3 regions of the Metabacillus sp. KJ11-3 genome follow, and region 2 is predicted to be linked to each of the others. Evidence: riboswitches for the same ligand, from Rfam matches in the RefSeq annotation. Region 2 holds a riboswitch; each other region holds the start of a gene.
What was found. A riboswitch is a leader RNA that binds a small molecule or an ion and turns the genes downstream of it on or off. The one in region 2 is predicted to bind cyclic di-GMP.
Positions count from the first base shown of each region.

Region 1: it holds a riboswitch for cyclic di-GMP, as region 2 does, so the genes downstream of both, AC0L8O_RS24175 (DUF5667 domain-containing protein) here and AC0L8O_RS24705 (hypothetical protein) in region 2, are expected to answer to the same signal.
Region 3: it holds a riboswitch for cyclic di-GMP, as region 2 does, so the genes downstream of both, AC0L8O_RS02535 (hypothetical protein) here and AC0L8O_RS24705 (hypothetical protein) in region 2, are expected to answer to the same signal.

Region 1 is NZ_CM147865.1:4,864,516-4,871,446, forward strand. Features, by position in the region: gene rfbB (dTDP-glucose 4,6-dehydratase) at 1-367, shown strand, start outside; gene AC0L8O_RS24165 (hypothetical protein) at 437-664, opposite strand; gene AC0L8O_RS24170 (hypothetical protein) at 1,306-1,557, shown strand; cyclic di-GMP riboswitch class I at 1,756-1,842, shown strand; gene AC0L8O_RS24175 (DUF5667 domain-containing protein) at 1,925-3,322, shown strand; gene ltrA (group II intron reverse transcriptase/maturase) at 3,863-5,158, shown strand; gene AC0L8O_RS24185 (hypothetical protein) at 5,346-6,254, shown strand; gene AC0L8O_RS24190 (hypothetical protein) at 6,302-6,868, shown strand.
Region 2 is NZ_CM147865.1:4,999,299-5,006,229, forward strand. Features, by position in the region: gene AC0L8O_RS24695 (5'-nucleotidase C-terminal domain-containing protein) at 1-793, shown strand, start outside; gene AC0L8O_RS24700 (hypothetical protein) at 961-3,255, opposite strand; gene AC0L8O_RS24705 (hypothetical protein) at 3,411-4,913, opposite strand; cyclic di-GMP riboswitch class I at 5,035-5,123, opposite strand; gene AC0L8O_RS24710 (N-acetylmuramoyl-L-alanine amidase) at 5,325-6,890, shown strand.
Region 3 is NZ_CM147865.1:480,204-487,134, forward strand. Features, by position in the region: gene AC0L8O_RS02525 (leucyl aminopeptidase) at 1-930, shown strand, start outside; gene AC0L8O_RS02530 (ketoacyl-ACP synthase III) at 1,021-2,007, opposite strand; gene AC0L8O_RS02535 (hypothetical protein) at 2,086-2,433, opposite strand; cyclic di-GMP riboswitch class I at 2,499-2,581, opposite strand; gene AC0L8O_RS02540 (Na+/H+ antiporter family protein) at 2,842-4,176, shown strand; gene AC0L8O_RS02545 (hypothetical protein) at 4,332-4,535, opposite strand; gene AC0L8O_RS02550 (DUF6241 domain-containing protein) at 4,783-5,328, shown strand; gene AC0L8O_RS02555 (biotin transporter BioY) at 5,604-6,191, opposite strand; gene AC0L8O_RS02560 (sulfite oxidase-like oxidoreductase) at 6,303-6,902, shown strand.

The DNA.
Region 1 (6,931 bases), 130 kb from region 2:
TCGTGATTGGTTACATGTATTAGATCATTGTTCTGCCATTGATCTAGTCTTACACGAAGGTGAAAATGGAGAAGTATATAATGTGGGTGGACACAATGAACGGACAAATTTAGAAGTTGTGAAAACCATTATTAAAACATTAGGAAAATCAGAAGACTTAATTGAATTTGTAAAAGATCGATTAGGTCATGATAAGCGATACGCGATTGACCCTACTAAGCTAGAGAAGTTAGGTTGGAAACCAACGTATAACTTTGAAACTGGAATTGCTCAAACCATCCAATGGTACTTGGATAACCAGGAGTGGTGGGAGCAGATTTTACGTGGTGAATATCAGAATTACTTTGAGAAGCAATATTCTTTATAAGTAGTAGTAAAGGATAATAGGTAGTATGCTCGAACGAAGAAACCAAGGGGAAATTTCCCCTTGGTTTCTTCACTTAAAACTATCATATGCGTCAATATAAAGCTTCTTAAGCGCCTGACGAGCAGCATCCCTCTCAACTTTGTCTATTCCTCTTCCCAAAAACTCCCCACGATCATTACAAATCGACGCGTACACATAATAATGATCAGGATACTGTATTACTCCCAACTCAACCTCTTCATTAAACATACTAGCAAAGTGGATAACCCTACTAGAAAGAATATCCTTTACATCCATATCTCTATCTCCTTTACCATGTCTAATTTACTATACACTTCTTATCATACAGGATGAAATTGTAAATTTAGTTAATGTCATTTAAAGGTTTTATTAAGATGGGACGGAGGGACAGGTACCTTGACCCACCAACTGTACTCAGAAATTTAAGGCAGGAAGAGGCAGTGAGAATGTAAAACCCCCGGTCGATAAAACCGGGGGTTTTATATGATTTATTTTTTCTTTCCACAATCTATTAAGTGTAATAATCGTATTTATGGTATCTACGTAAAAAAACAAAGGATTGATTTTAATTTTTTCATGTGTGGTTGCTCCTAGGATGTTTAAAAGGTATATCAATCATACAGAAGGAATGTTATTCACCTTTTACAAACAGATTAAAAAGTATGACAAAGCAATTAAATTATAGTTATAATCTAATAGCGATAATAGAGAGTTAGGAAAAACGCAAATCCTGAACTCTTTGATAAGATCAGAGTTTATGCTTTTTAATCAAAGAATCTGGTAAATGCAAATCCGATTGACCTTGATTTTTTCATGAAACATACGGTCTACCTGGCAGTATTACATGCTGCTCATACAATTATGTTTTTTATAAGGGGAAAATTAATTTATGCAGAAAATGAAGAATAGGAGTTTCTATGAAGCAATCAAAAATAAGATTACTTAAGAGTATAAATGCAGCATTTATTATTGGAAGTTGTGTATTATTTGCATCTGGTTTATTAACTGGGTTTGTTTTATTAGGAGGGAATCCAAATAAAACGACGGAAGATTGGATAGTTGTTAACTTTGTTATTTTTGTCTTTAATATTATGCCTGCAATTGGACTCCATATTTTTCGAACAAAGTACTGGGCAAAGAAGTACCCTGAATTGCAACGTAAAACATAAAGTTTTAAAGGGTGAAATCATAGTGAGTAAGGAAGCCACTGGTCCAAGTTGACGGGTTCCTTTCACAGTGTCAATTTTAAGTTTTCAATGGTATCCCACCAAGTTTCCAAGAAAAGGTGTATGTTTATTTGTTTTCTTTTCTAGTATATTTATATTTAGATAATGATGAACGGAAATAATAAAGGAATTTCGTTCCTCATTTGAAAAAGGCAACTCTATCGAAAGGTAGATACGCAAAGTCACAGATCTACGGTAAGAATTTACTAGGATGGCTGGACTACCAAATGAAGAATGGAGAATAAACTTAAGTTAATAGAGTTCATTCGAGATTCTTCCGAATATAAACTTATGTTGGAGGAATTTTTTTATGGAGAAAAATTTTGCAGGAATTCGAAATGTTCTAGCTACAAGTATGATTGCAGCAGTATTTATGTTTTCTTTTGGAACTGGACAGGCATTAGCGGATAATCATGAGAGAGAACCAGTTTCTGCAGAAGAAGCTGTTCAAGAAGAGCAAACAGTTGAAACAATAACAGATTCAACAGTTGAGCCATCAAATCAGGTGGATGAAGAATTAGAAACCGCTACTGAAGATGAAGTAGATTCGGCAGAAACTGAAACAGAAAAGTCAAATGTAGAGGATACGAATGATCATTCAACGATTGTAGAATCAACACTTTTACCAGGTGATTTCTTTTATTTTGTAAAAAAATTAAAGGAAAATGTACAATTGGCTTTCACGTTTGATGAAGTAAAAGAAGCCGAATTACTAGCAACATATGTTGAAGAACGCATCAAAGAGGCAGAATTATTACTAGCTCAAGGTGAGGAAGAGCTAGCTAATGAAATGCTTCAAAAAGCAATTGAACAACAAGAATTGGCATTAGAAAAATTTGAGCTGCCAGTATCTGATGAAACACCAGCTACTAATAATGAACAAACAGAAGCTGTTGAAGGTGACCCTTCAGGAGAAAAAGCCCCAGTTGACCCAATACGTGCTGAACTTGAGTCCAAATTTGCGGCTAATCTGCTTGCTCTACAAACAGCATTAGAAAAAGTAGAAAATCCAAAAGCGAAAGAAGCTCTTCAAAAAAATATTATTCATGCACAGAAGAAATTTGAAGAGAAAATAAATAGAAAGTTAGCTAAGTTAGAAGAAAAGCAGCAAAAGGCTAATCAAAAACGTACAGAATTAGAGGCAAAATTAGCATCAGGTGAAATTGATGAAGAAGAATATCAAAAAGAGCTTGCTGAAAATAATGAAGAGTTAGCAGAAGAACAAGCTGAAGTTGTTGAAGAACTTAATGAAGAGGCCGATGAAGTTTTAGAGGAATCTCATGAAAAAACAAGTGTCAAGAGCACAGAAAATAAATCTAATAGTGTAGATAAAGAAGAAAAGGCTGAAGAAATAAAGAAACAGGAAGAGAAAGCAAAGAACGCAGCAGCAAAAGAAGATGAAGAAAAACAACAAGAAGCAGTGAAAAAACGTGCAGAAGAAATAAAGAAGCAAGAAGAGAAAGCGAAGGAAGCAGCAAAAAAAGCTGAAGAAAAACAACGAGAAGAAGCACAAAAACGTGCAGAAGAAATAAAGAAGCAAGAAGAGAAAGCACAGGAAGCAGCAAAAAAAGCTGAAGAAAAACAACGAGAAGAAGCACAAAAGCGCGCTGAAGAAATAAAGAAGCAAGAAGAGAAAGCAAGTGAAGCAGCAAAAAAAGCTAGGGAAAAACAACAAGAAGAAGCAAAAAAACAATCTGAAAAAGAATAAGGTTAAACAAGGGAACAGTACTTGCTGTTCCCTTATTTTTGGTGTGCCAGGCATGGCAACTATCTAGGTGGTGAAAGTCCACTGAGGGGTACACATCGACCAACCACTAAGGAAGCGCAAGGTACTTATCGTGAGATAAGGGCTGGAGGAAGCGTGGAATAAAATCTTGGCTCGACGAACAGAAATCTGATACTAAGGCTTTACAAAGGGATAAGACTCCCAAACAAGTTAAAGTCCAAAAGATGTGCGTAACTTTGTAAAGTAGATCAGGCGAGTAAAAGAGGAAAGATGGTTGTCTTACCCTGGGAGATCTTGCGGATGTACAAAGGGTACAGTCGAAAAAGGTTAGCCGCAAGAAGTCAGCAGAAGCCATAGTAGTGAAGTAATTTCATGAAGGGCTGAACAATTTATAGTGTTTCAACACCACGAATGCGTAAGTGACATACTCCGAATGTGTTAATGGTGAAAGTATGAGCGTACCTCAAAGGATAACCAAAATGGAGCTATCACTTACTACGTGAGAGGAAAGGAGAAACGAGTGTGGAACTTTTAGAACAAATTCTAAGTAATCAAAATATGAATGAAGCCTACTTGCGTGTATATAAAAACAAAGGTGCTAGTGGGGTCGATGGAATAACGGTCAATGAACTGAAACAATATCTGAGAGAGAACAAGGATGAGCTACGTCAGCGCATCAGAACAAGAAAGTACCAACCACAAGTTGCCTTAAGAGTGGAGATCCCAAAAGAAAATGGTAAGATGCGCAAATTGGGAATGCCAACAGTAGTGGATAGGGTAGTTCAACAAGCCATTCATCAAGTTCTCAGTCCAATATTTGAAAAGCAATTCAGTGAATTCAGTTATGGCTTTAGACCAAAAAGAAGTTGTGAGATGGCAATTATTAAAAGTTTGGAATTTCTAAATGATGGATACGATTGGATTGTGGATATTGACCTTGAAAGATTTTTCGATACAGTTCATCACGATAAACTCATGCGGATCATCTCTAATACAATAGATGATGGAGATGTCATTTCCCTAATAAGGAAATATCTTGTCAGTGGAGTTATGGTGAATGGAAAATATGTAGAAACACCAGTTGGAACTCCGCAAGGAGGAAACCTAAGCCCACTGCTTAGTAATATTATGTTGAACGAACTTGATAAGGAGCTAGAAAGTAGAGGACTCCAATTCGTGAGATACGCTGAGGATGCCCTAATCTTCGTGAAGAGTGAGAAAGCAGCGAATAGAGTGATGGAATCAATTGTGAGATTTATAGAAAATAAATTAGGGTTAATAGTCAACGGAGAAAAGAGTAAAATCTCCCGTCCAAAAGATTTGAAATTCTTAGGATTTGGATATTATTACGATTTTAAGAATGAGAAATACCAAGTAAAACCCCATTCAACGTCAATACAAAAATTTCAAAGGAAGCTTCGAAAATTAACAAAGCGAAATTGGAGTGTTTCGCTAGACTACCGAACCTTAAAACTAAAACAAGTCATACTTGGGTGGGTTAACTACTTTAGAATCTCGAATATGAAAAAAGCAAAGACTGAGATAGATAAGAAGCTTCGCTCCAGAATTAGAGTCATCATATGGAAGCAATGGAAGGTATCGAAGAAACGAATCAAATCGCTTATCCAATTAGGAATCCCTGAGGGAGAGGCGAAGGGATTAACCTTCTGTCGAAGAGGTTATCGATACATCGGTTTATCGAAAGTTGTTCAAAGAGCAATCTCAAACAAAAGACTAAAGCAGAGGGGTCTTCCCTCTACTCGATCATGGGACAGAGGGACAGGTTCCTTGACCCACTTGCTTAGAGAACGATCATAATTTTGAAGTTAAACATGCATATGCACAATGATAGAGTAGGGGACAGGGACAACGGACCTGTCCCCCTGACCCGTTTTAGGAGAAAAGGCTCGTTTTGTTGCAAATAGACATTCAAACGGACAAAAAATGCTGAATTTTGTTGAAATAGTATGAGTGTATTCATTTCTTTCCGACGAAAGGTGGTGAAATGATGAAAATAAGGAGCTTACTTTTATTGGGTTCTATTGTTTGTGCAGGGCTGTTTTTTCCTTGCGAAGCTTTTGCTGAAAAGCCTGATCAAACACAGAAGGCTAGTAAAACAAAAGAAATCGTTGAAACGGCGAAAGATTTAAAGCCTATACCGAAAGTTTCTTCACAGGGAAATTCGGAGAAGTCTGAGCCGAAACAACCTGCAAAGAAAGTGGTTGAGAAAATCAAAGTCATTCCTGCTCAGGCCAGTGAAAAAGCTAAACAAAAGGATCAGTTGCCACTGCCAGAAAAAGCAAATGAAAAGGCGGAGCAAATAGTCGAAGAAGGTAAGCAAAATAGTAAAAAAGTTTTGAAAGATATACATACTACTGAAAAAGAAACGAAGCAAACAGTTAATAGGTCTGTCTCTGATCAAAATAAGGGAAAAACACGAACGAATGAAAAGCAGAAGGAGACGTCAAAGGAAGCTTCAGTGAATGTTTTACAAAGCTCAAAAAAAACTGCACAGTCTGTTAGTGAAGAAAAGAATATCAAAAAGGCATATTCTAAAATCCTTGATGTACCAGATGATAATCAAACTGTTAAACTCCTGAAAGCACCTGAAGATGTAACAGAGAAGCCTAATGGTAAAGAGAAAAAGAACCTTCCATCAATTCCGGATAACAGTCTTTATGCAAAGGTAAGTATTCACTCTTTATCTAAACAAAAGGCACCAGAAACATCATCAAAGGATCGTTCAGGAAATGGGTCGTACACAAGTAGTATTTTTGATAAATTCTTACTAGAATCAGAGAAGTATCTAAGTTTGAAACGAATTCAGCCATTTGTTTCTCGTCAATATGAATTACGCAACCAATGGGATCATGCACCTCCATCTCCACCACCACAAGAATCTCCCTTTATTTAAAAGTGAACGCAAATAAATTTTTAAAAGAAAAAGGAGAGACATATAAAATGAAATGTAAAAATAATGTAGTAAAATCGTTGGTGTTAGCTGGAATCGTATCAGTTGGTGTTTTTGCAGGAGGACAAATTAGTGAAGCAGCTGCTCCAGCAGATGCAAAAGCAGTAAAAACGGTAAAAGTTGAAAATGCTTCAGACAAAAAGGTGAAAACAAATAAATCGCAGGCAAGTGTGAATGCTAGTGCTAAAGCAAAAGAAAACGCTGCACCAAATGCTGCCGTACATGGAAAAACAAAAGTTGCTACAGAAGTTGAAGTAAAACCTGAGGTAACAGAAGAAGAGCAAACTGAAGCTGTTGTAGAAGAAGTAAAAGAAAATAAATCTGCTGCCAATAAAGCAAAATCACAAGCAAGTGAACATGCGAGTGAACATGCAAAACTACATGCAAATGAAAACTCTGCAGTTCATGCAGTAGCAGAAGAACCAACAGAAGCTGCTGAAGAGGTTGAAGCAGATGTAGAAGAAGCAGTAACAAAAGAACCAACAGAAGTAACTGAAGAAGTTGAAACAGAAGTAGAAGAAGCAGGTAACAGAAGAAGAACCAACAGAAGCAACTGAAGAAGCTGAAACAGAAGTAGAAGAAGTAATAACAGAAGAGGAACCAACAGAAGCAGCTGAAGA
Region 2 (6,931 bases):
TACAGTGGATGTTGAATTTGACAAAGACGGAGTTATCACAAATAAAGCTGCTCAGTTAATTGAAGTTGCAGAAAAAGAAGCGAATCCAGAAGCAGCAGCTATGCTGAAAAAGTATTCTGATAAAATCGCTGAAATAAGAGATACACCAACTGGTGCAACAACAGCAAAGGGATTGTCTAACCCACGTACAACAGCTGAAGACCCAACAGCACCAAGTGTACGTAACAGTGAAACAGAACTAGGTAACCTAATTACTGACGGTATGTTGGCAAAAGCAAAACAATTTAAACCAAACACAGTGATTGCGATGCAAAATGGTGGGGGGATCCGTGCGGCAATTGATGCAGGAGAAATTACGTATGGTGATGTACTAACTGTTTTACCATTTGGAAATACTCTAGCGACAATGAATCTAACTGGAGCAGAAATTTTAGAGGCTCTTGAGCACAGCGTAAGTCAAACACCAAAAGAAAGCGGTGGATTCTTGCACGTATCAGGCATGAAGTTCACATATGACAGCAAGAAGCCTGCAGGTGAGCGAATCGTTTCAGTAGAAGTAGAAGAAACTGAAGGTCAATACACTGCACTTAATCCGGCAAAAGAGTATTCTATCGCAACAAATGCCTTCACAGCAAAAGGTGGGGATGGCTATTCAATCTTTGCTAAGGCATACGCAGAAGGTCGTGTAACAGACTTAGGTTTGTCTGATTGGGAGAATTTAAGAGATTATGTTGCCGGGCTTGTGAAAGTTGAGCCGATCATAGAAGGACGTATTAAGGATATAGCAGAGTAAATTAGTGGTGTCTATCACTGCTCGAAGATCATCAAAGCAAGCCTGAGTTCTCCAAGAGGAGGGGCTTGTTTTTTTGTAGTGCCACCAAACGGATGACTTGGGCTCCGTCCGAACTTTATATTTAGATAAAAAAACAGGCAACGAGAGTTACCTGTTTTCGCGGTTGTTTATTTTTGATAAAAGAGGTTATTTTGATCAAACAACATCACGTTAATAGAATATGTTAAATCCTGATTAAGTGAAAATTTTTCACTTGTACGTGTCGTTTTTCCATTTGCCTCAGTTGCTTCTATCGAAATTTGATATTCTCCTTTTGATAGGAAGGTAGCTTGATGTTGATCACCATGCACGTTAAATTTAGAAACCGTTTCATTCGTTAGAGAATTGGTTACTGTTACTGTCGCGTTGACGATTGTTTCACCAACTATTCGTATTGACGTGTTATTAGATGTAATAGCTTCACTATATATTCCTGGAGGAAGTTGATTGACGATGTTTATGTTCTTACTTAAATACTCTCTTGGAATTGATCTGTAAAAGTACCACCTTTCAAGCAAATACAAGTCCTCTTGAGGAAAGCGATCTTCAGAGAATTTTAACCAGTTGTCAACATCTCGTTCTGGAATACCTGAGGCATAAAATAACAGAACTCTACTTATTAAGTTAAAACTGCTTATTCGATCAAAGTGATAATTAGGGGCATCCTCAGGTGTGTTCCATGGGTGATTTATGGGATATTCATGGAATAACCAGTTTCCTAATTCAATTGTACTTTCTATCCAGGATGGATTTCCCCATATCTGTGCCAGTTGATAGAGCATATTACCTGTATAACCGCCGTAGTTTGTATCCTCTACAAGTGGCAATTGCTGCCTTAGTGGAAGAGAGCCATTTTCCTTTTGTAAGGAAAGCACAGCATTCACTTCATTAAAGACAATGTCTTTTAACAGGGGATTTTTATAAAATATTGATTCAGGTTCCCAATATAAATTCGAAAACAATGTAGCTACCTGGATATTTTGGTTAGGGTTGATTTCAACAGAACCGACTTTTCCTTCATCAGAGATGCCATAAGGATATATACTGTATCCATTATTGCTCTGACGCGGTACTCTTGACATCCAAAGAGCTGCCTGTTTATCGATAAATTCGATGATCTCAGGAAGTTCTGTGTATTTATAGGCCTCATAAAGGCCGTTAAGATCCCGGGCAAACGGATCTCGGTACCACCAGCCGGTTTGTTGGTACTCTGGTGATTGAAGCTGTCCATTTTTAAGATAGTAGGTTTTCAGGAGAGAGATGTTGTCTTTCACCATTTCTTTATATTGTGAATCACCTGTTAGATGGTAGAGGAAACCTAAGTGCTTTGGGAGATATCCTGGATATTTGGTATCCGATTGTAATGTCCACGCATCCTTCATTACGATTTCCTTTTTACTGTCCTCACTTAATGCATTCCATTTTAGTTTTAGCTCTGCTAATCGAGGGAATGTATGTTCAGGGTTATTAGGATCTAATGTATTCGTTGCTTCATGATAGAGATAGCTTAGATAATATCTTTTACCTTCTAGAGTAGCGGGAATTTCTTCAGGTAGCTGTTGGTAGTTTCCGGATGATTTAATTTCCTTGCCCCGATTTACTAATCGATCGAGGGCAGCAAAATCACTTGTGAATGTTTTGGTTGTTGTTTGAATATCGGTTTCAATTGAAGAGAGCAATCTAAGCTGTGAAACTTCAAAAATTGTTCTTTCCTTAGCAACTTTAGCTGGTCTAATATAGGTATTATTTAGGTTGGTCCGATTTCGTGAACCCGATACTTGTCCGATTTTTTGTTCTGTTATTTTAATTTGTTTTGTAAAGTTATCATATAAAATGTTAAGTTGTTTCAAATTTGATGTTGAAATATTGTCATTATACTCAGCGATTCGTTCGGTAAGCAGTTTTCCCTGTACAAGGGCTTCGTTTTCTCTTAAATATTGGTTTACAGTCTTAGGTAAACCTTGATAACCACCGATATTTTTAATTTCCTCAGCACGTTTTATTAATCTACCTAACTTGGCCGTATCGTTTTCTGCTTTCTCTAATTGTTTTTGATTAATTGAACGTTCAATAGAGTGCAGAAGACGTACTTGAGATACCTCATAAATTGTTCTCTCTACAGCAATCTTTGCAGGACGAACATATTTATTATTCAAGTGAGTTCGATTAGAAGATCCGGATACTTGACCTATTTTCAACTCAGTTGCTTTCAACTGCGTGGTAAATTGATTATAAAGATTATTTAATTTATGAAGGTCTCCGCTAGTGATTACCTTATTGTAAGTTTGAAGCTCTTGATGTAACTTTTGTCCCTCCCGTTCGGCAGCAGAATACCCTCTTGGCATTTCAGCATTTGCTTTTTGAGTTAAAGAAATAATAATGATTAAAGCTGTTACAGTGATGAAATTTCTAAGCTGTTTCAACAAAGTACTTCCTTTCGTTCAGAGTATTATCACTATATCCTACCAATTGTTTTAGTAGAGATTCAACTTGTAGAAGATGGAATAGGATTGATGTCTGTCATTAACCGAAGAAAAAACTCTATAGAGAAAATACTCTACAGAGCTTTTTGTGGTTATTAACGATCAAATTGTACATCATCATTTACTTTAACAAAATATCCATTACCTACATCATATCGTCCATTGCTGTAGCCATAAACTCGAACAGGTTCTTTCGGATCAAAATATTTAAAGAATGAACCATCAGGCTTATAAACTTTCATATCATATCTTTTACTCCAGACATGACCCGTATAAAATAAATTTACTTTTGTTTTCTTCACATAGTAGCCTCCGCCAACATCGTAGCGGTCATTTAGGACTTTATAAATGCGAAGTCCTTCATTTTGTCTTAGCTTGCGGGACTTAGCTCCAGTCGGGCTGTATAAATATTGTTCTTTACTGCGAATTAATACTCGTCCGATGTGTTTATTTGGTGGCGGTGTGACAGTTAGTTGGTATTTACCTGTATTTTTAGTGTATGAACTAGCATTATACACTCTTAAATAATAAATGCCTGTTTCCAATTCAATCGAGTTTTTATACTTACCTGGAGTAATAGAGCTTCCATCAACATAGTTATCAAAAAGTGAAACATTATTATTATTTAGTAATTCAATATAAACTCTAGAATCGACATAGGTGGATAAATCAATTCCTACTTTACCAGGTACACTTACGTTAAGTTTATACACATCGACTTTATCATTCCATGTAAGAAAACCTGTTTTTGTTTTATTATATGCGATTGATTCAGCTTCGATAATTCCATTATTTGGTTCTGATTCGGTACTACCAGCTGAAGTGAAGCTTGTTTTAAATTTATAAGTTCCAGTATGACGAGTATATGAACTAGCATTGTATATCTTTACAAAATATGTGCCTTTATTCAGGTCTTCTGAATGGATAAATTTTGCTGGATTTATTGAGCTTCCATCCATGTAATAGTTAAATATTTCTTCATTATTGTTATCAATAAGTGAAATATATGCTCTAGTATCCACATAAGAAGACAGATCAAAGGTAACTTGACCAGAATTAGGGACAGTAATCTTGTAGAAATCAACTTTATTATTCCATGATAAGAATCCATTAATAGACTGGTTAAAAGCTAGGGTTTGTGCTTCGACTGTTCCGTTGTTTGGTTCAATCTCATTCATTCCTGCCGATTTAAAGCCTGTCTTGATTTTGTATGATCCTACGTGCTTTGTATATGAACTAGCATTATAGACTTCTACGTAGTATAAGCCAGGTTCTACATCTTCCCAATGGGAATACTTCCCAGGAGTAGAAGAGCTCCCGTCAATATAATGGTCAAATATTTCGTTGTTTTGTGAATCATATAATCTAATATATGCTCTTGAATCAACATAAGAAATCATGTCAAAAGAAATTCGCCCAGCTTCTTTGACATTCATTGTATACGTGTTTTTCTTGGTTTGTTCGGTTAACGTTCCGGTTGTTTCTACATTAAAAGGCAGATTAGCCTCTGCCGCTTCAGCTTGCATACCAAATTGTATAAAGCTAATAAAAAATAAAATAGATAGAAGTGCTAAACTTTTTAATAATTTGATTTTCAAAAATAAGTACCTCCTGTATTCTATGATGTAAAGAAAAAGTTAATCTTGTTAAGACCTTATCGATCCCCCTTTTATAGATAAAAAAACACTATGACAGAATTTAGCCATAGTGCATCCTTTCTATGGTAACCTGACGATCGTAGCAGATATTTCTACCTTAGACTCACGGCTTTGCGTCCCTAGTTTTCAATAGGTTTGCCTTTTGCATAGTATTTTGTTGGAAGTTGCATGAGACTATTATACTACTTTACTGGAAAAATAAAATAATATTTGGAAAATAATTTGAAAATGGATGAAAAATAGGTAAAAAGACTTTGTGTTTTGTTGTAAATACATATTACAAAGTGCTGGTTTTTTAGTAGAATGTATTAAGGAAGATTTTACTAAAATAAAAAACTAGGAGCATTATTGATGAAGAATAAGTTAATCAGTCTCGCTACATATCTTTCAATCTTGTTCATTGCACTTTGCTGTTTTACACCATCAAACGTATCGGCAGCAGCAACTTATCAACAAGTAGAGAAGCAAGTAAACGAGGCAGTAAAAGAAGCGGAAAGTCTTGAGCCGTATTACCTTATTAAGTCTTCAAAGGGTATTGGTGTTTCTTCAACATTCTCAAAGCAATATAATCAAACAAAAGCATCGATCGATAAGGCTCAACAATCGATTAACTCTTTGAGTGATTCAAGAAAAAGTAACTTACAAGAAAGACTTAATAAGGCAAAGGAATTACGTCTTCGTGCTGCGTATTTTATTGACAGCGCGAAACATGGTGCTATTCTCCGCCAGTATTTAACAGAGTTTGAGGCAGCAATTAAGAAAGGCAGCATTAGTCAGGTCGATAGCTTGTATGACAGGTATTCAACTAAGATCAGAAAAGTAGAAGAGACAATTGGTAAGGTTTATGGTCCTGCTACTCGCAGAGTATTATTGGATTACTACATAACTCCTTCCAAGATCGCAAAAGAACGTGTCATTTATGAGGTTTCACATTATCGATTACTAAATACAATTAATTCACAAATTCAAAAAAAACAGTTGACAGAAGCAAATACGAATTTTGGTGTTTTAAGCAGACTGAAAAAACGTGCCATTGAGATTAAACAAACTGGTGGTTATGCTAGTTTACCGAGTTCAATTAATCAAACGTTGGTTAAAATGGAAACAACCTACAAAAAAAATTATGATACAGCAAAAGGCTCGGGAGGCACTAGTACTTCTCCGATTCAAGCTGTTGTAACAGCCAGTTCTTTAAATGTTCGTTCAGAACCGACGGTGAATTCAGATATTGTAGGTAAACTGAATAATGGTGACGTTATAACGGTTTATGAAATTGTGGGAGATTGGGCAAAAACTAAGATCAATAATAAAGATTGTTATGTTCACAAAAATTATTTGATTCTAGGATCGACAGAACAAGGTGGTAGTTCTTTATTAGCAGGGAAAGTCATTGCAATTGACCCCGGTCACGGTGGTAAAGATTCAGGTGCGATAGGTTTTGGTCTGAAAGAAAAGGATATTGTACTTGATGTTGGATTAAAGGTTCAAACATTGCTTGAAGCCGAAGGTGCGAAGGTTATCATGACAAGAAATAATGATACATTTTTGGAACTGCAAGAACGAGCAACACTAGCAAATAATGCTAAGGCGGATATATTCATAAGCTTGCATGTTAATGCAGCAACTAGCGGATCAGCCAGTGGTACAGAAACGTATTGGAATGATAAGTACCAAAGTGCCAATAGTGAAAGGTTAGCTGAGAAAATCCAAAAGAGACTAATTGAAAAGCTTGGAACGAAAAACCGTGGAGTGAAAGATGCTGGATTCTACGTTATTAAATATACGACGATGCCGAGCGTACTAGCTGAGCTTGGTTTTATCTCGAATGAAGCTGAAGCGGCAAAGTTAAAGACAAGCCAATTCCGAGATAATGCAGCAGAAGCTATATTACTTGGAGTTTTGGATTATTATAAGTAGATAGATGGAGTGCATGTCACTAAAAGAGCCCAGCATAATAG
Region 3 (6,931 bases), 660 kb from region 2:
CCACCTAATCTGTTAACAGCGACAGAATTAGCCACGTATTCTGTAGAGCTTGCCAAGAGATATAATTTTGAGTATGAGATCCTTGAAAAGGAAGATATGGAGCGTCTTGGGATGGGGGCTCTGTTAGCTGTCAACAAAGGGTCAGAAGAGCCTCCAAAAATGATTGTGTTAAAGTATCAAGGAAAAGAAGAATGGAAAGATGTTATTGGACTTGTTGGAAAAGGAATTACCTATGATACAGGTGGTTATTCTATCAAACCTAAGGATGGAATTGTCGGCATGAAAACAGATATGGGTGGTGCCGCAGCAGTGCTTGGAGCCATGGAGATTATTGGTGAAACAAGGCCTGAACAAAATGTTGTAGCTGTTATTCCATCAACAGACAACATGATAAGTGGTGGAGCATTTAAGCCCGATGATGTCATTGTTTCTTTAAGCGGCAAAACGATTGAGGTACTAAATACGGATGCAGAAGGTCGTTTGGCACTAGCAGACGGCGTTACATATGCTAAATTCCATGGAGCGAATTACTTAGTAGATGTAGCCACTTTAACAGGAGGAGTCATCATTGCTTTAGGAACTGAAACGACTGGTGCCATGACAAATAATGAAGAGATATTTGAACAAGTTCTTCAAGCATCACATGAATGTGATGAGCCTGTATGGCGTTTGCCGATTTCGGAAAACGATAAAAAAAGAGTTCGAAATAGTAAAATGGCTGATCTGAATAATTCACCCGGTCGAGAAGGGCATGCGATTATGGCAGGAACCTTTATTGGTGAATTTGCTGAACATACACCATGGGTACATCTTGATATTGCGGGGACAGCAACAACGTCAAAAGAAAGCGAACTTGGCCCATCAGGTGCAACAGGTGTAATGGCAAGAACACTAGCAACATTTGTTGAGAGGTTTGAAGTTAGTCAATAACAGTATGTAAGTGTAGGGAATTTGGTGGCGAAAACGAGTGGCAGTTACTTACAAGATGTACCTGTCACTCGTGATATTTTTACACTTCTATTAATATTGAAATAACATGGATACTAATTGATATCCGGAACCGATTGTCCAAAATAAAATATAATCCCCTCTTTTAACAGTTCCCCTATTTATTGCTTCGTGTAATGCCAAAAACGGGCTGGAGGTTCCCGTATATCCGAAACGATCACCAACATAAACAATTTGTTTATCAAGTATGTCAAACTTCTCTTGTATTTTTAAAATATTGGCTAAAGAAAATTGAGAAAAGCAATAACAACTGATATCACTTGCTTGTAAATTATTACGGTCCAATAGTTTTTGGATCATATTATAAGTGGGAGGCAGGGCGATATTCCCATCAAAAGGAAGCCACTTGATATACTTTCCTTGTTCCTTGTTTTGTAGAACATTGGATAAGCCTTTTGCGGGATATAAAATTTTATCCTTATTAATCGAGTCTGTAAAATATATGGAGTCAATAAAACCTGTTTCAACATCCGTTTTTTCTAATATAACAGCTGCCGCTGCATCACCATAATTCGAAAATGTTATTTCATCTTCAGGGTCGCTAATGATAGAGTTATAATCTGACCCGACTATTAAGGCAGTTTTGATATCCTTACTTGTTAACATATACCTTGAAGTATAATCAACGGCGACAGTCATACCGGCGCAATTTGCATTTGAATCTAATAGAATGGTTTGTGAGCCAGCCCCAATTGCATCATGTAAATATGTAGCATTTGTAGGAAATGTGTATTCAGGAATTTGTGATGAGAACATAATTAAATCAATATCTTTTCCACTCATATTAGCTTTAGTAAGAACCCGTTTGGCTGCTTCAATTGCCATTGTTAAACTATTCTCATCAGGGTTATCAATGATATAACGTTTTTTTCGTCCCATATGATCAAGAAACCGCGTAATATCTTTTTCTCTCTGTTGAAAATGATTGATAAAATAGGTGTTATCAACAACTTTTGTTGGATGATAAATATCAACAGAATGTATTTTTACATATTGCAAAGTGTATTCCTCCTATATTTGTGAAATAAAAAAGAGGATGAGTCAAGGTATAGTACTTTGATTCATCCTAAAAAGTTATTAACCTTCCATTACTTCAGCATTGGTTAATCCTGTATTTCTTGCAAGGCGATTTAATTGAAGTTTTAACACAGGATTTTGTTTGATTTTGAAAATAACTTTTTTGAATCCTGATTCCTTATACATCTTGTAGGAATTTTCTAAGCTTGGAATCATTTCTTGTTTAAGAAGGTCCATATAGGAACAATCGATCTCAAGAGTGAAAACAGGAGCGTTAATTGCTGAAACCTCTTTCTGATAATCACTGACGAAGTTTTGCACATCTGTTGGAGTAAATGTACCGCCAATAAACATCTCCACAATTTTTGCACCATGATTTACTTTAATTTCATAATTACCTTTTGACATTGTATGTCTCCTCTCTTTTGTAGCGAGGATCTAAGGTGAACAACCAAGAAGGGAATAAAATTAGCATTTGCAACTTGGCAGCCATAGCGATTGCCTTAGACCCATAGTTTTGCGTCCTTATTTTTCAATAAGTTTGCCGTTGTTTGGCCAATGTTACACTTGACCAGTGTTTATATCGGACAAACTGGAAATGATTTTAATATAAAAAGTTAAAATTTTTAAGAAAAGGAAAATGAAAGGGCTTTTATATTCATCGGGGTGCCGAAGGCTTGCGTGTTTTAAAAAGGAGCTAGTATTTAATATCTTGATATACTAATTGACAGATTTCAAGCAAATATGATAAGTTTAATTCCGATGTTTTATTTCTCTACTATATTAGCAAACTAAAGGATTTCGGGGGTCTTGACGGTGAATGCAGTTTTAATAGCAGTAATTGTTATGCTAATTTTAAGTTTATTAAGAATAAATGTTGTTTTTGCTCTTGTGATTGGAGCTTTAATAGGTGGTCTAACAGGAGGTTTAGGGTTAGCCGCAACGATTGAGACGTTTACAAACGGTTTAGGTGGAAATGCAACTGTAGCACTAAGTTATGCCTTACTAGGAGCATTTGCTGTTGCATTAACGAAAACAGGATTACCAGATGCGATGGTTTCTAGTGTGATTAAAGTTGTTGGTCGTGAGGGAGAAGCGAGAAGAAAAACGTTATCTAAGGCACTTATTGTATTTCTAATCTTAATGATGGCGATTTTTTCTCAAAACCTGGTACCGGTACATATTGCCTTTATCCCGGTGCTTATTCCGCCCCTTTTGAAAGTTTTGAATCAGCTTGAAGTAGATCGACGATTAATTGCAGCAGTTATGACATTTGGATTAATTACGCCATATATGTTTTTACCTGTTGGGTTTGGGGCCATCTTTCACGGCATTATGCAAACGAATATGCAGGAGAGTGGATTAACTGTTTCCTTATCTTCTATTCCAACAGCAATGGCCATCCCGGCTATTGGCATGGTGTGTGGCCTGCTTATAGCGGTTTTCTTTACTTATCGCAAAAAAAGACAATATGAAACCCGTGAAATATCAGGTCAACAAGTGGCACAAGTGTACACGAAAAGAAGTATTACTATTGCCGTTTTCGCCATATTTGTATCACTTTCCGTTCAGCTCTTTTTATCCCAAAAGCTTGAGGTTGAAGGAATGATTTTTGGTGCGTTAGCCGGCTTAAGTATTTTATATATTGGTGGTGTACTAAAGCGTAATGAAGCAGATGCTATGATGACAAACGGAATGAAGATGATGGCGTTTATTGGCTTCGTTATGATTACAGCATCAGGATTTGCTAGTGTGTTAAAAGAAACTGGCCATGTTGAAAAGCTTGTAGAAGATGCTGCCGGGTTAATTGATGGAAATCAGGCACTTGGTGCATTGTTAATGTTAATTGTTGGTCTTCTTATCACAATGGGGATTGGCTCATCCTTTTCAACAATTCCTATTATCACGACTATTTTCGTTCCACTATGTCTGGAGTTAGGATTTAGCCCAATGGCAACAGTTGCGATAGTCGGAACAGCTGCAGCACTTGGAGATGCAGGCTCACCTGCATCTGACAGTACACTTGGTCCAACATCTGGTTTAGCTGCAGATGGGAATCATCATCATATTTGGGATACATGTGTACCGACCTTTGTTCACTATAATATTCCACTTATTATTTTCGGTTGGATCGCAGCTATAATTCTTTAGAAGAACATAAAGGAAAAAAACTTGGTTTTATTTTACCAAGTTTTTTTTCGAACAGATAAGAAAGTTTCAAACCTTGTACTTAGTGCAGGTGTCTAGCCCCAGCGACTAGCCCCTCTAGGGTCTAGTCAATTTGAAATTGAAGGCAAAGAACGCCTTCAATTCCAAATCGCCTTAAGCTTGTCGCTACTGATCGAGACGCTTGTGCTTTTCTTAATCATATGTAAATGTTCCACCAATTCTTCGTCATCCCATCCAAATATCGTTTCTATCAATTCGGGATGGTGCTCCAGTATCTCTCTCTCGAATGCCTCTCTATCTTTTATATCTAAGAAATATTTTTTTACAACTAATGTTTTCATATTCACACCTCTTTCATGTACTCTACTATTTTTATAACCAAAACTAGTAAACATTATACATATAACAGAGCAGAATAGTAAAAAATATGAATCTGATTTATTTCGACAAAGTCTTTTCTTGTTTACCCTAATTTATCCATTGTATGATGATACTAGACTATCTTTATCTTATGGAATCATTATTCTTTTGATAGATAAGCTATTGAGTAAGCTAACAAGTAAAATACTTCTATGGAGGGTGTTATAAGTGTCTTGGATAAAAAAGCATAAGTGGATAATAGCTAGTGTAGTAGTTGTTGCTGTTTGTTTCGGGTTTTTAGGGTATATTCTTTTTGATATGTTGAATCAAAAAACAACACCAACAACTGCCCAGAAGGTAGAAGACGTTGAAGAAAGCGCGAAAACTCCCGAGGAGGTTGTATCTGAAGAAGTAGTAATGAGTAATAACCCGTTCGGAAGTGAGCAGGCATCTTTATCTGAAGATGATATTCTTAATTATATGCACGGAATGTCTCATCAAAAGGTAATTGCAGATGAAAAGTGGTTACATTACGAAATGACAGATGAGCGAGTCTTGTTTCTATTCAATGTTGTAGAAAATGGTCAATATGAACATGAGGAAGTAATGATGGACATATTAACCCGCTGGAAGGAAGGCGATTTCTCACAAGCAGATGAAGATCACAATGCCATCTGGAGCATTCAAGGAGGAACAATCGGAAAAGCAACCGGTATCATGTCAGAAGAACAAGAGCAACAATACTTAGAAAGATATGATGAAAGTATTAAATAAATAAAAAATGCTTTGTATAGTGTGTTTTCTAAAGCCAGTTTTCATAAAGATTGTTGCATTTGAATAATATTGAACTTTATAGTGAAATGAAGCGGAAGAGACTCGACTCCTGCGGGAAGTAGAGGGAAGGCTGAGACCACCGCGGCGAATCTTGTGTCTGGAGTGCAATGGACATCCCGGTTTTTACGTTTGTCTGAATTAAAAAGATCAAAGTATGAAAAAAGGCTAACCCAAGGTCTAGAGTCCAGACTTTTGGGTCAGCCCCTTTTTATACATTAAGCAGCAATTTTTTTATTAACCGCCTTCGTCACAGCATTATAAATACGGGGAGCAAGAAGTGCACCTAAAACTGTAAAAGCAACATCTTTCACAATAAACCATGCCATAACTCCCCAAGCAGCACCGTATGACATCGGAGCATTCAACCATACATTTAAGGCAAGCCACATATACGTTGTCCCGACAATATAAATAAGAACAATTCCTACAAATGAGGCAGCCATAAAAACAGTCAGCTTCTTTTCTTTACTGACCTCTAGAATTTTACCTGCTGCATAAGCAGCAACAATATAAGATAAAATAAATCCGCCGGTGCTTTGGAAAATTACACTAATTCCACCGCTAAACTGAGCGAAAACAGGTGCGCCTGCAATTCCAACTAATGCGTAAATAATCATCGACAGTGCACCAAGCCTGCTTCCTAATAAAAGCCCTGCTAATATACAGAAAAAAGGCTGCATTGATAATGGAACACCTGCTACTTGAAGAAATGGCGCCCAAGACGTAATATTAGCACCAATAGCCATTAGTGCAGCAAACATACCGACTAATGATATGTCGTATGTAGATAATTTTCGTTTCATTGTATTTCCCCCTTCTAAACAGATCCTTAAAAAAAGAATAATATAATCCAGAAAAGATTGTCAACTTATTTTTGGTTTAAGTTAACATAATAGAGTGATGGAGGTAGTGTCATGTATTTTGGAAAACAGAAAAAAACACATCCTTCCGGGAGGGTTCCACCAAATCAAAATGTTACAACGACATTTCCAGTTTTACATACGGGAAATGTTCCTTACTATGAAGATATTAGTAAGTGGAATTTACAAATTTATGGATTAGTCGATTATCCCAAGCTTCTTACGTTAAAGGAACTAAAAGAGGAATACCCTCAGTCAGAACAATTAAATGATATTCATTGTGTTACGGGATGGTCAAAATTAGATGCGTATTGGCAGGGAGTTAAAACGGTAGATTTATTAGAAGGAATTACTGTTCACTCACATGCCAGATACGTTATCCTCTATGCAGAAGAAGGATGGACGACGAATCTATCAATTGATGACTTTATGAGAGAAACAACTTTACTAGCTCATAGCTTTAACAATGAACCGTTAACTCCGGAACATGGTTTCCCGCTTCGAGCCGTTATTCCTCATCTCTATTTTTGGAAGAGCGCAAAATGGATAAGAGGAATCCAGTTTACAGAGCATAATCATCCCGGCTTTTGGGAAAGAAACGGCTATCATATGGATGGTGACCCTTGGCTTGAGCAAAGGTACAGTTTTGATTGAGGCATAGAGCAGATGAATTAATATAGGAT